2 regions of the Neobacillus sp. GCM10027624 genome follow, and region 2 is predicted to be linked to the other one. Evidence: a T-box and tRNA genes for the amino acid it is inferred to sense, from the RefSeq annotation. Region 2 holds a T-box; the other holds one or more tRNA genes.
What was found. A T-box is a leader RNA that pairs with one kind of tRNA and senses whether it is charged. The one in region 2 lies ahead of ACFQZ9_RS17965 (glycine--tRNA ligase), so its partner is inferred to be a tRNA-Gly.

Region 1 (6,447 bases), 410 kb from region 2:
TGGTCGTTTTCAAAGGATATCTTCGGATTTTCATCCTTCATCCCCTCGATGAAGGACATTTTCACGGGTATCTCCGGATTTTCGACCTTCATCCCCTTGATGAAGGTCGTTTTCACGGGTATCCTCTGCTTTTTGTCCTTCACACCCTTGATGAAGGTCGTTTTCAAAGGTATCTTCGGATTTTCATCCTTCATCCCCTCGATGAAGGACGTTTTCACGGGTATCTCCGGATTTTCGACCTTCATCCCCTTGATGAAGGTCGTTTTCAAAGGGTATCTTCGGATTTTCATCCTTCATCCCCTCGATGAAGGACGTTTTCACGGGTATCTTCGGATTTTTGTCCTTCATCCCCTTGATGAAGGTCGTTTTCACGGAGATCCTCTACTTTTCGGCCTTCATCCCCTCGATGAAGGACATTTTCAAGGGTATCCTCTGCTTTTCGGCCTTCATTCCATCGATTATCCTATTTAGCAGATAGCAAAAAACCGGCAGCCCCCCGCTGCCGGCTCAACATTCACTATTCAGACTTCACAGGCTTCTTTAGAATCCCAAGTAACACAGCCGTCACAACCGCACCAACAAAGATCGCTAATGCGTACTGAAGAGCCCCGCCTTCAACTAATGGAACAACGAAGATTCCGCCATGTGGTGCACGAAGACCGATTCCAAATGCCATAGACAAAGCACCTGAAATTGCTGAACCAACCATCACAGATGGAATCACGCGAAGCGGGTCTGCTGCCGCAAACGGAATCGCTCCTTCCGTAATGAAAGATAGACCCATTACATAACAAGCCTTACCAGCATCACGGTCTTCCTTATTGAACTTCTTCTTAAATAATGTCGTTGCAATCGCGATACCAAGCGGCGGCACCATACCTGCTGCCATAATCGCTGCCATTGGCTCATAGACACCATTCGCAAGTAACCCGGTACCAAATACATAAGCTGCCTTATTGATTGGGCCACCCATATCAAACGACATCATCAAACCTAACACAATTCCTAGTAAAATAGCATTTCCTGTTCCGAGACCTGTTAACCAATGGGTAATTTCTTTATTTAACCAAGTAACCGGATGGTTAACTGCAAAGAGCATGATAAATCCGGTAATCCCAATCCCAAATAAAGGATAGAGCAGAATACTTTTAATTCCTTCCAATGACTGTGGAAGTCCAGCAAATACCTTTTTCAAAAGAACCACAACATAACCCGCAAGGAAACCGGCAATCATCCCGCCAAGGAAACCGGCACCGCTCGATGCTGCCATCATACCGCCAACCATACCAGGCGCGAATCCAGGACGATCGGCAATGCTAAGTGCAATGAAGCCAGCCAAAACAGGTACAATTAAACCAAATGCATTTCCACCGCCAATGGTCATTAGCGCTTCAGCAATTTTGTTATAGGATGGATCGTCTGGTTTAAATGAGTTATAGCCAAACATAAAACAGATAGCGATGAGAATACCGCCCCCAACAACAAATGGAAGCATGTTGGAAACACCATTCATTAAATGCTTATAGAAGCCTTTTCTTCCACTGGAATCGGCACCGCTATTCTCACTTTTGCCGCCATTCCCCGAATATACTGGTGCATCCTGCTTTAAAGCACGCTCAATCAAATTTTGCGGCTTTCGAATACCATCGGCAACGGCCGTCTGAATCACATGCTTACCCTTAAATCTTTCCATTTCCACATTGATGTCTGCAGCAATAATAACTGCTACGGCATTCTCAATTTCCTCTTTCGTTAAAACGTTTTTCGCTCCGCCGGAACCGTTTGTTTCAACCTTGATGTCAACACCCATTTCCGCTGCCTTAGCTTTTAAAGAATCGGCCGCCATATAAGTGTGGGCAATACCCGTTGGACATCCTGTAACCGCTACAATGGCATTCTTTTTATTCGAAACATCCTGCTCTTGTTCATCTTCCTGGTCGTAAAAATTGATCACCTCAAGGACATCATCAGCAGAAACAGCATGAAGTAACTTTTCACGTACTTCCTGTTTCATTAGTAAACCTGAAAGGCGTGCAAGGGCTTCAAGGTGTGTATTATTTGCGCCCTCTGGTGCTGCAATCATAAAGAACAAATGGGCAGGCTGTCCATCAAGTGATTGATAATCTACCCCTGAAGTGGATTTACCAAATACGATTGCTGCTTCCCTAACCGCTTTTACTTTAGCGTGAGGGATTGCAATTCCGTCACCAATACCCGTAGTACTCTGTTCTTCACGTTTTAGAATGGCTGCTTTAAATTCTTCACGATTCGTAATTTTATTGGCCTTAAATAGCACGTCAACGAGCTGGTCGATGGCTTCTTCTTTCCCCTTGCCATCTATATTTAAAAGAATAGTATTCTTTGTAAGCAATTCTGTTATTTTCATGGCTTCTCCTCCTATTTAACCTCTCTAATTTTTACCTGCCCAAGGAGTTCTTCAATTAAATCTTTTGTACACAATCCGAGTGAAAAGGCGGTTGCGCTGCCTGCGGCTACACTATATTGAAACGCCTTTTTCACATTAGAAGTTTTTTGATATTCAGCCAAAAAGCCTGCCACCATTGAATCTCCGGCACCCACTGAATTTTTCACCACGCCTTTTGGCACCTCGGCAATGAGGGCCATTTCGTTATTTATAAAAACAGCCCCTTCTCCAGCAAGTGAAACAATCACGTTTTTAGCCCCCATATCAATTAACTTCTTTCCAAATGGGATGACATCTTCACAGCTTGAAAGGGTAGTTTGAAATAAATCGCCAAGTTCGTGATGGTTTGGTTTAATTAAAAATGGATGGTAAGGAAGAACTTTTTTTAACAAGTCGCCCTCAGCGTCAACAACAAATTCAGCCTTACTTTCTTTACAAATCTTGACCAACTCTTCATATGTGGTCACTGGCATTGTCGAAGGAATGCTTCCCGCGAGGACCAATAGATCCTTTTCAGTTAAATGGTTAATTTTCTCCTTTAACTCCCTGAAATTCTCTTCGGAAATCCTTGGACCGTTCGCATTGATTTCGGTCTCGTCGCCAGTTTTCAACTTAATATTGATTCGAGTATCTTCGTTAACTTTGATAAAATCCGTTTCTATTTTTTCATTTTGTAGGTAATCTTCAATGTATCTTCCGGTAAAACCACCGTTGAAGCCCAAAGCCCTGCTGGTTAGACCTAATTGGCTTAAAACCCTTGAAACATTGATTCCCTTACCGCCAGGAAACTTTGTTTCCCTTGTTGTTCTATTCAGTTCTCCTAACTGGATGCTTTCGAGTTGAACGATATAATCAACAGAAGGGTTTAAGGTTAATGTATATATCATGCTGTCACGACCTTTAATGTAGTTCTATTTTTATATTGTGTTTGCGTTTCATCGTCCAGATCATTGGTAATCACCACAGCCTCTGAGATATCGGCTATTTTTGCAAAGGCAACTTCCGAAAACTTGGAGTCGTCTGCTAAGACGTATGCTTCTCTTGAAAGAGAAATCGCTTTATGCTTCACCATTGCCTCTTCTTGATCTGGTGTTGTAAAACCAAACTGAGGATGGATTCCATTTACCCCCATAAAGCATTTATCGAACCGATAAAGATCGAGACTTGCTAATGCTCCACGGCCGATGATCGCGTTTGTGTTCGGTTTTGCAAATCCTCCAATTAAATAGGTTGGAATTCCTTTATTTAGTAATGGCGTTAAATGAGTTAGGCCATTTGTTACGACAACAATGTCAGTGAGATTTAAGAATTCTACCATTTCAAGAACCGTTGACCCCGCATCAAGATAAATGCAGTCGCCTTTTTCTACCAAACTTGCAGCATATTGGGTGATTCGCCGTTTTTCTTGAAGGTTTTTGGCTGATTTCTCAATCATGCTCGGTTCTTGCAGCTTCCCTTGCAGTCTTGATGCACCGCCATGAATTCTTTTTAAATGTTTTTCCTTCTCTAATTGTGATAAATCGCGGCGGATTGTTGACTCAGATGTATTGGTGAGATCAACAATTTCCTGGATTTTAACGATATTCTGTTCCTTTAAAAGCTGTAAAATCAGTCGATGACGTTCCGGTGTTAACAAGTCATCACCACCTATAATTATTGTTCTTGATTCTATATTACTGAAACCGATTGCAAAAATCAATCACTTTCTTTCAAAAACAATCATTTATTGAGTGTATTTGAATGGTTTTGAAGGAAATGATAGTTGTTTTGCAAAAAACTAGATGAAAATAAAATATTGTGGTATAATTTTTGATGTTAAAGGGCTAGTGCGGGTGTAGTTCAATGGTAGAACTCCAGCTTCCCAAGCTGGTGGTGCGGGTTCGATTCCCGTCACCCGCTCCAAAATGGAGAAGTACCCAAGTGGTTATAAGGGGGCGCACTCGAAATGCGCTAGGACGGGCAACCGTTGCGTGAGTTCGAATCTCATCTTCTCCTCCATACATATTGTTTCATGGAACACTTTAAAGTAAAGTGTTTTTTTTAATAATCACGGAATCTTAGTTCTATAAAAAATTGTGTATAATAAGAAAGAGTTTATACATAAGCAAAGGATGATAAATTTGAACATTACTGGTCATACAGTTGAAAAACTTGAAGATCCATTTGGTCTGCTTTCAGGCGATCGCTATGAGTTTTTCCTTCAACTAGAAATTGATGAAGAGGATGAACTTTATTCGGAAAAAGGAATTGGCTTAAGGGTAATCTTCGTAATGGATGAAAATGGGGAGAAAATCACGAATTATCATTTTTACGAAAGAGGAACAGAGAAGGTTCTCGATTTTGCCCTAGAAGAAGACGAAGAAGCTTTAGTTATCTCCTATTGTAAAGAAAATATTGGGGAATAATAAAAAGCAGGGGCGAAAACCCCTGCTTTTTATATTTACATAAAGTTTTTACTATGGTTATGGATAACCTGTAATTCTCTAGTAGCCTGTTTCATTTCACTTTTACAAATTGGGCAGAGTGGTACTTCACTGCTTTTAAAATTGTCGCGTATCCAGCATTTACAATTTTCTGAAGTACATTCCCAAACCTTTGTTTCTTCTAATTTTACTTCCACATCATTTCTTCTGCCGAAAGCCAAAATTCTTCACTCCTTGCGCTTATTATCGTCCAAAAAGTTTCCAAATAAAAAAGCCCTAGAGCAAAATCAAAAAACATGCATCCTTGCATTCTATTCCTAATCAAAAGGATTTAGAATCAAGATATAGATAAAAAGGTGATGCATTTCACGAGCATCACCTTTTATTAAAAAGATTAAACTGTTTTTACGTTAGCTGCTTGTGGTCCACGAGCACCTTCAACGATTTCAAAAGAAACCGATTGGCCTTCTTCTAATGTTTTGAAACCTTCAGTTTGAATTGCAGAAAAGTGAACGAATACGTCTTGACCGCCTTCAGCTTCAATAAATCCAAAACCTTTTTCTGCATTAAACCATTTAACTTTACCGTTATTCATGGATCTTACCCCCAACATATTGTTCACTTTAAAGTTAATTTTACATTTAAATATAGAAAAGTCATAACCTCACCAATTGGGGCAATAGACATCACCCACAAGTTCGTGTAGTTACGACTACTTAATCCAATAAATATTTAACGAACTTAAAGCGTAATTTAATAGTATACTATATTCCTTTAAAAGTCAAATTTTATAAAGGTACCTGTCATTCTTTTCCCTGAATAAAAACCTCCATGAACTGAACAACAAACGTTTGAATATCAGCATCTAAGCCGATATGGTCAAGAGATTCAATTGGTTCTGGATCAGGTTTTGGGCGAAAATCAGCAATACTTTTCCCTTTTGCCGGACCAGTTTCCTCTACCCTCACTCTACGAGGAATGTACTGAACAAAATCAGGATTGACTAAAGCCATAAGCGGAACAACATCATGAAGTGGCGCCCCCTTAATACCGGGAACATTTTTTTGATAAGCATGATAATAATAATCAAATGCTGGTTTTAATAGGGGCCGAAATGGTGTTGGGCTATTTTCTGATAGAAATTGAATCACTTCCGGGGTGATAATAGCCCGATTAGTGATATTTAGGGGGAATAAGTAAACATTATGGGCTTTTTCCATTACGGAATTGGCTGCAATTGGGTCAACATAAAAATTCGCTTCTGCTTCCGCTGTTATGTTACCCGGCACTAAAAAAGCCCCTCCCATTATATAAAAAGCCGTCACGTCTTTTAGCGCTTTGTTACCATATATAATAAACATCAATGCTAGATCCGTAAGCCTGCCAACAGAGACAATCACGATATTTCCGCTATATTGCTTTATGATCTCTAAAATTTTATTAAAATCATATACCTTTATATTTTTTAAATTGTCAGGAGGTTTTATTGGGCCTAAACCTTCCTTCCCATGAATCTCAGGGTAATATTGGACTGGTTCTCCTGATAATGGGCCGGCGCTCCCAGCGACTATAGGGATATCCTCTCTTCCTGCTAAATTT
Region 2 (6,447 bases):
TAACATTTGTTTTGAATGACAGGATACAAGAAATAAATCGTGAATATCGCCATAAAGACTCCCCAACAGATGTCATATCCTTTGCAATGGAGGAGCCAGGGGAAGGTGAAATTGAATTAGCAGGTATGGAAATGCCGCGCGTTTTGGGTGATATTATCATCTCGATTCCAAAAGCGAAGGAACAAGCTGAGGAATATGGGCATTCTTTTTTACGGGAGCTTGGTTTCCTCTCTGTTCATGGATTTTTGCATTTATTAGGCTATGATCATATGACGGAGGAAGATGAAAAGGAAATGTTTACGCTGCAAAAGGAAATTTTAGATGAATATGGACTCACAAGGTAAGGGTAAACCGATTCCATTACTACGTTCCTTTGCCTATGCAATAGAAGGGATTAGGACAGCTATAATAGCTGAAAGAAATATGCGGATTCATCTCCTTTTTTCTTTCCTTGTAATGGGAGGATCATTTTTCTTTTCGATAACGAGAATAGAGTGGCTGCTTATAATTTTAGCGATTAGCGGCATGTTTGCCTTAGAGCTAATCAATTCAGCGATTGAGCGTGTTGTTGACCTTGTGACGGAGGAATATCACCCGCTTGCCAAACAAGCTAAGGACCTTGCTGCGGGGGCTGTCTTCATTTACGCCATATTTTCGGTTATCATTGGAATCGTTGTATTTTTCCCATATATCCGAAAGTTATTTTTGTAAACTTTTTCAACTGTTCCTAAAAAAATAGCTATGTTGATTTTTAAACAAAGTTGGTTGGAGCGGAAGGCACGAAGACTCCTGTGGGAGTACGGGGGAGGGGAGACCCCGCAGGAGCAAAGCGACGAGGAGGCTTCCCAGACCGCCCACGAACCGCTTGTGCCTGGAGCGGAAATCAACAACCAAGTTTAACAGAGCCAAAAAAAAATTGAGGGAATTGTGAAGTTGTTTACAGATAATTGATTTTTGGGAAAATTCTAAATTTTTTTATTACGTTTTTGCTACAAGTAATGATTTTAATTGGAAAATGAGTTAAAATAAAGTAAGCAGGAATTTCCTGCTTGAAAGGAAGAAGATTTGTGAACATTCAGCAACTAATTGAAGAAGCAAAAAAAGCAAGAGAAAAAGCCTATGTTCCTTATTCGAAATTTGGCGTTGGTGCAGCACTGCTGACAACCGATGGAAAAGTTTATCATGGCTGTAATATCGAAAACGCTGCATATAGCATGTGTAATTGCGCTGAGCGAACGGCCCTATTTAGTGCCTATGCGTTAGGAGATCGTGATTTTCAATTGCTGGCAGTTGTTGCAGATACCGACCGTCCATGCTCTCCTTGTGGTGCATGCCGCCAAGTTATTTCTGAGCTATGCCCTAGGGACATGAAAGTCGTATTAACGAATCTAAAAGGTGATACTTTAGAAATTACAGTGGAAGACTTACTGCCTGGTGCTTTTTCACAGGAGGATCTGTATGCTGAATAATTGGAACGAAAACAAAGGCTATAAATCAGGGTTTATTTCCATCATAGGTAGGCCAAATGTAGGAAAATCAACATTTCTAAATCGAGTTATTGGTCAAAAAATTGCCATTATGAGTGACAAACCGCAGACGACTCGAAATAAAATTCAGGGTGTGCTCACACTCGATGATACCCAGATGGTTTTTATCGATACACCTGGTATTCATAAACCGAAACACAAATTAGGCGACTTTATGATGAAGGTTGCTCAAAATACACTAAAAGAAGTGGATTTAGTTTTATTTATGGTAAATGCAGAAGAAGGATTTGGCCGAGGCGAGGAATTTATTCTTGAAAAATTCCAAACTGTCAACACACCGATCTTTCTTGTGATTAATAAAATTGATCAAATTCACCCTGATGATTTATTGCCAATTATTGAGTCTTATAAAGAAAAATATCCGTTTAAAGAGATTGTTCCAATTTCAGCCCTAGAAGGTAACAATGTCGAACGTCTTTTGGATCAAATAAAGACATATTTGCCGGAAGGACCGCAATATTATCCAGCGGATCAGGTAACTGACCATCCGGAAAGGTTTATTATTACAGAGTTGATAAGAGAGAAAGCGCTTCATTTAACAAGAGAAGAAATCCCTCATTCCATCGCAGTGGTTCTCGATAAAATTGAGCGTCCAGCGGGGAAAGATATTATCAATGTAATGGCAACCGTTATTGTCGAAAGGGACTCGCAAAAAGGGATTATTATTGGAAAACAAGGCAGTATGCTCAAGGAAATTGGTAAACGTGCCCGGGTGGATATTGAAAATCTCCTTGGGTCAAAGGTGTTTTTAGAGTTATGGGTAAAAGTCCAAAAAGATTGGCGGAATAAAATGTCCCAGCTTCGCGATTTTGGCTTTAATGAAGATGAATATTGAACGAATCACCCTAACTAAAATATTATACTTTCATTCAAATTATGCATGGACAACATTAACAAATTTTTCGTCTTATGATTTTGGCAAAGGCAGGCTATGATAATTGTAAGGTTTGGGATATTTAAGGCTAGTCTAAATAATGAAAGGTGGGGTTTTCGATGATGGATTTTACGTGGAAAGTATTTACCCAAACAGGTAATATTAACACATATCTTCTCTTTAAAGAGCTTGAGAAGGAAAACCAAGAAATACCCGGAAATCAGAATGAAGATCTAGCGGAACTTGATTTTCCCATTTCATAAGCACGTCTTTCGCATCCATTGGATGGTGATATCATGCTTCAGAAATGTGAAGGCATCATCATTAGAACGACTGATTACAGTGAAACAAATAAAATTGTAACCATATATACCAGGGAATGGGGGAAGGTTGGCGTTATGGCTAGAGGAGCAAAAAAGCCTAACAGCCGCCTATCCTCTATTACCCAGCTATTTACTCATGGATATTTTCTTATCCAAAAGGGTAACGGCCTGGGGAGTTTGCAACAGGGCGAGTTGGTTACTTCAATGCGTTCAATTGGTGAAGATATTTTTTTAACTGCATATGCGAGTTATATTGTTGAATTAACGGATAAATGTACAGAGGACCGAAAGCCAAATCCTTTTCATTTTGAATTATTATTTCAAACATTAAATTATTTAAATGAAGGCTATGACCCTGATGTTTTAATGAATATTTATGAGATGAAAATGTTAAATGTCTTGGGTTTATATCCTACATTAAATCAATGTTCCGTTTGCGGCAGTACAGACGGAATTTTTTCTTTTTCGATTCGAGAGGGAGGGTTGATCTGCCATCGCTGCTTGGAAAAAGACCCGTATCATTTGAAAATTTCACAGGCTACGGTAAAATTACTGCGCTTATTTTATTACTTTGATTTATCAAGGCTAGGCAATATATCAGTGAAACCTGAAACAAAAGCGGAATTAAAAAAGGTCATATCAACTTATTATGACGAATTTTCCGGACTTCATCTAAAAACAAAAAAATTTTTAAATTCTATGGATCAGTTTCGAAATCTTCTATAATTGTTTTGTTGACTTTTTAACTTGTTTTAGGTAATATTTTCTTTAAAATAAATAGTTGCTATGATGGAAAAGAGTACTTAGAACCTTCTATAAAAGCGAACCTAGGATGGTGAAAGCTAGGGTATAGAATTCCAAGGAAGGGCGTTCCTGAGCAATCATGTGCTGAAATGCACAATTTAAAGAGGCTGACTTTATTTTCAGCAAATAGGGTGGAACCGCGGGTTAACTCTCGTCCCTATGCTTATTCAAGAGCATAGAGACGGGAGTTTTTTATTTTATTGGCTTTGTTAAAGAACAATGATGATTTTTAAACAAAGTTGATTGGAGCGGAAGGTGCGAGACTCCAGCGGGAGCAGCGGGACAGGTGAGACCCCACAGGCGCTTTTAGCGCCGAGGAGGCTCACCGCCCGCCCCGCGGAAAGCGAGCATCCTGGAGTGTAAATCAACAACCAGTTTAACACAGCCATTTTATTAAAAAAGGAGACGAAAAAAATGAGTGTAACAATGGAGCAAATTGTATCCCACGCTAAACATAGAGGTTTTATTTTTCCGGGATCTGAAATTTACGGGGGACTTGCAAACACATGGGATTACGGCCCATTAGGTGTTGAATTTAAAAACAATATTAAACAAGCTTGGTGGAAAAAGTTTGTACAGGAATCTCCCTATAACGTAGGATTAGATGCAAGCATTTTAATGAATCCTAGAACATGGGAAGCTTCCGGCCATATCGGTAACTTTAATGACCCAATGATTGACTGTAAGAATTGTAAAGCTAGACACCGTGCAGATAAATTAATTGAAAATGCTCTTGATGAAAAGGGTATCGAGATGATTGTAGACGGTCTATCTTTTGATAAAATGGAAGAGCTAATTAAAGAGCATAACATTGCCTGTCCTGACTGTGGAAGCCACGATTTCACCGGTATTCGTCAATTTAATTTAATGTTTAAAACTTTTCAAGGGGTAACTGAAACTAGTACAAATGAAATTTTCCTTCGTCCTGAAACTGCCCAAGGAATTTTTGTTAACTTTAAAAATGTGCAAAGAACAATGAGGAAGAAACTTCCATTTGGTATTGCGCAAATTGGCAAGAGCTTTCGTAATGAAATTACTCCAGGTAATTTCACCTTCCGTACAAGGGAATTTGAACAAATGGAATTAGAGTTCTTCTGTAAACCGGGAGAAGAGTTGCAATGGTTTGATTATTGGAAGGAATATGCTGAAAAATGGCTGCATTCATTAGGCTTAAATAGAGAAAACTTGCGTCTTCGCGATCATTCCGAAGATGAACTTTCACATTATAGTAATGCAACCACTGATTTTGAATATAAATTCCCGTTCGGCTGGGGAGAACTATGGGGCGTAGCTTCAAGAACGGATTATGATTTAAAACAACATATGCAATTTTCCGGTGAAGACTTTAATTATATTGATCCAGAAACAAATGAAAGATATATTCCGTTTTGTATTGAGCCTTCTTTAGGCGCTGATCGTGTAACCCTTGCATTCCTTATTGATGCTTACGATGAGGAACAGCTTGAAGATGGAACGTCACGTACCGTGATGCATTTCCATCCGGCGTTAGCTCCAATTAAGGCTGCGGTTCTTCCGTTATCGAAAAAACTCTCTGAAGAAGCAAAAGAAGTGTTTGGCACATTATCGAAATATTTTACTGTGGATTATGACGAAGCAGGTTCAATTGGTAAAAGATATCGCCGCCATGATGAAATTGGAACGCCTTACTGCATTACCTATGACTTTGACTCAAAAGAAGATCAGATGGTTACAGTAAGAGATCGGGATACTATGGAACAAACACGTATTTCAATTGCTGAACTTGTAAGCTTTTTACAAGAAAAGATGGTGTTTTAAAAAAATTAAAAAGGTGCGGGATTCCGCACCTTTTTGAAATGTTATCTTTTTAACTTAAGATAAAAATCGTATATAATATTGCTAACAAAGATTAATTGTCGCTATATTCATGAGCGAGTAAGGCGGTGAGGAAAATCGAACTGACAAAAAGGCAAGAGCACATTTTACAAATCGTTCAGGATAATGGTCCCATAACGGGAGAACATATTGCTGAACAGTTAAATCTGACAAGGGCAACGCTTAGACCGGACTTAGCAATTCTTACGATGGCTGGGTATTTAGACGCACGGCCTCGCGTTGGTTATTTTTATACAGGCAAATCAGGAACTCAGCTTTTAACGGAAAATTTGAAAAATTTTTTAGTAAAGGATTACCAGTCTATTCCCGTTGTAGTGAATGAGAATGTTTCTGTATATGATGCGATTTGTACAATGTTCCTTGAGGATGTGGGTACATTATTTGTAGTGGATCAAAACACCCTTTTGGTAGGAGTTTTGTCCCGGAAGGATTTATTACGGGCGAGCATAGGGAAGCAAGAGCTGTCATCCATACCTGTAAACATCATCATGACAAGAATGCCCAATATTACAATGTGTGAAAAAGAAGACCTATTAATTGATATTGCCCAAAAATTAATTGATAAACAAATTGACGCTTTACCGGTAGTAAGAAGGACTGACAAAGGTTTCGAAGTAATTGGCAGAGTTACGAAAACGAATATTGCAAAAGCTTTTGTTGCTCTTGGGAATGAATAAGGTAAAGAATTTGCAGAGGAGCTGTTTAAGGGGAATGAATATACCGATTATTTATGTTGTATCTGATTCAGTGGGGGAAACAGCTGAATTGGTAACCAAAGCAGCAATTAGCCAATTTAATGGATCAGGGATGGTTTTAAAAAGATATCCCTATGTTGAAGATAAGGAACATATTGATGAAGTGATTTCGCTGGTATTAATGGATCAAGCGATGATTGCCTTTACGTTGGTAAAACCCGAAATGCGTACATATATGATGGAAAAGGCAAATGAATCGGGAATCCATACGGTTGATTTAATGGGTCCATTGATGGATCAAATTCAGGTTTTTAGCGGGAAAACACCTT

Region 1: it encodes a tRNA-Gly, which carries the amino acid that the T-box ahead of ACFQZ9_RS17965 (glycine--tRNA ligase) is inferred to sense. The anticodon was not compared.

What each region holds. Positions count from the first base shown of each region.
Region 1 covers NZ_JBHTHD010000011.1:758,121-764,567, reverse strand. The annotation lists gene ACFQZ9_RS20250 (hypothetical protein) at 1-290, opposite strand, end outside; gene ACFQZ9_RS20245 (PTS fructose transporter subunit IIABC) at 518-2,386, opposite strand; gene pfkB (1-phosphofructokinase) at 2,398-3,312, opposite strand; gene ACFQZ9_RS20235 (DeoR/GlpR family DNA-binding transcription regulator) at 3,309-4,061, opposite strand; tRNA gene ACFQZ9_RS20230 (tRNA-Gly) at 4,254-4,327, shown strand; tRNA gene ACFQZ9_RS20225 (tRNA-Ser) at 4,332-4,423, shown strand; gene ACFQZ9_RS20220 (DUF6509 family protein) at 4,537-4,830, shown strand; gene ACFQZ9_RS20215 (cold-shock protein) at 4,866-5,069, opposite strand; gene ACFQZ9_RS20210 (cold-shock protein) at 5,243-5,443, opposite strand; gene ACFQZ9_RS20205 (nucleoside hydrolase) at 5,652-6,447, opposite strand, start outside.
Region 2 covers NZ_JBHTHD010000011.1:349,551-355,997, forward strand. The annotation lists gene ybeY (rRNA maturation RNase YbeY) at 1-344, shown strand, start outside; gene ACFQZ9_RS17940 (diacylglycerol kinase family protein) at 322-711, shown strand; gene ACFQZ9_RS17945 (cytidine deaminase) at 1,068-1,469, shown strand; gene era (GTPase Era) at 1,459-2,382, shown strand; gene ACFQZ9_RS17955 (YqzL family protein) at 2,541-2,684, shown strand; gene recO (DNA repair protein RecO) at 2,718-3,470, shown strand; T-box leader at 3,522-3,710, shown strand; gene ACFQZ9_RS17965 (glycine--tRNA ligase) at 3,963-5,345, shown strand; gene ccpN (transcriptional regulator CcpN) at 5,471-6,100, shown strand; gene ACFQZ9_RS17975 (pyruvate, water dikinase regulatory protein) at 6,135-6,447, shown strand, end outside.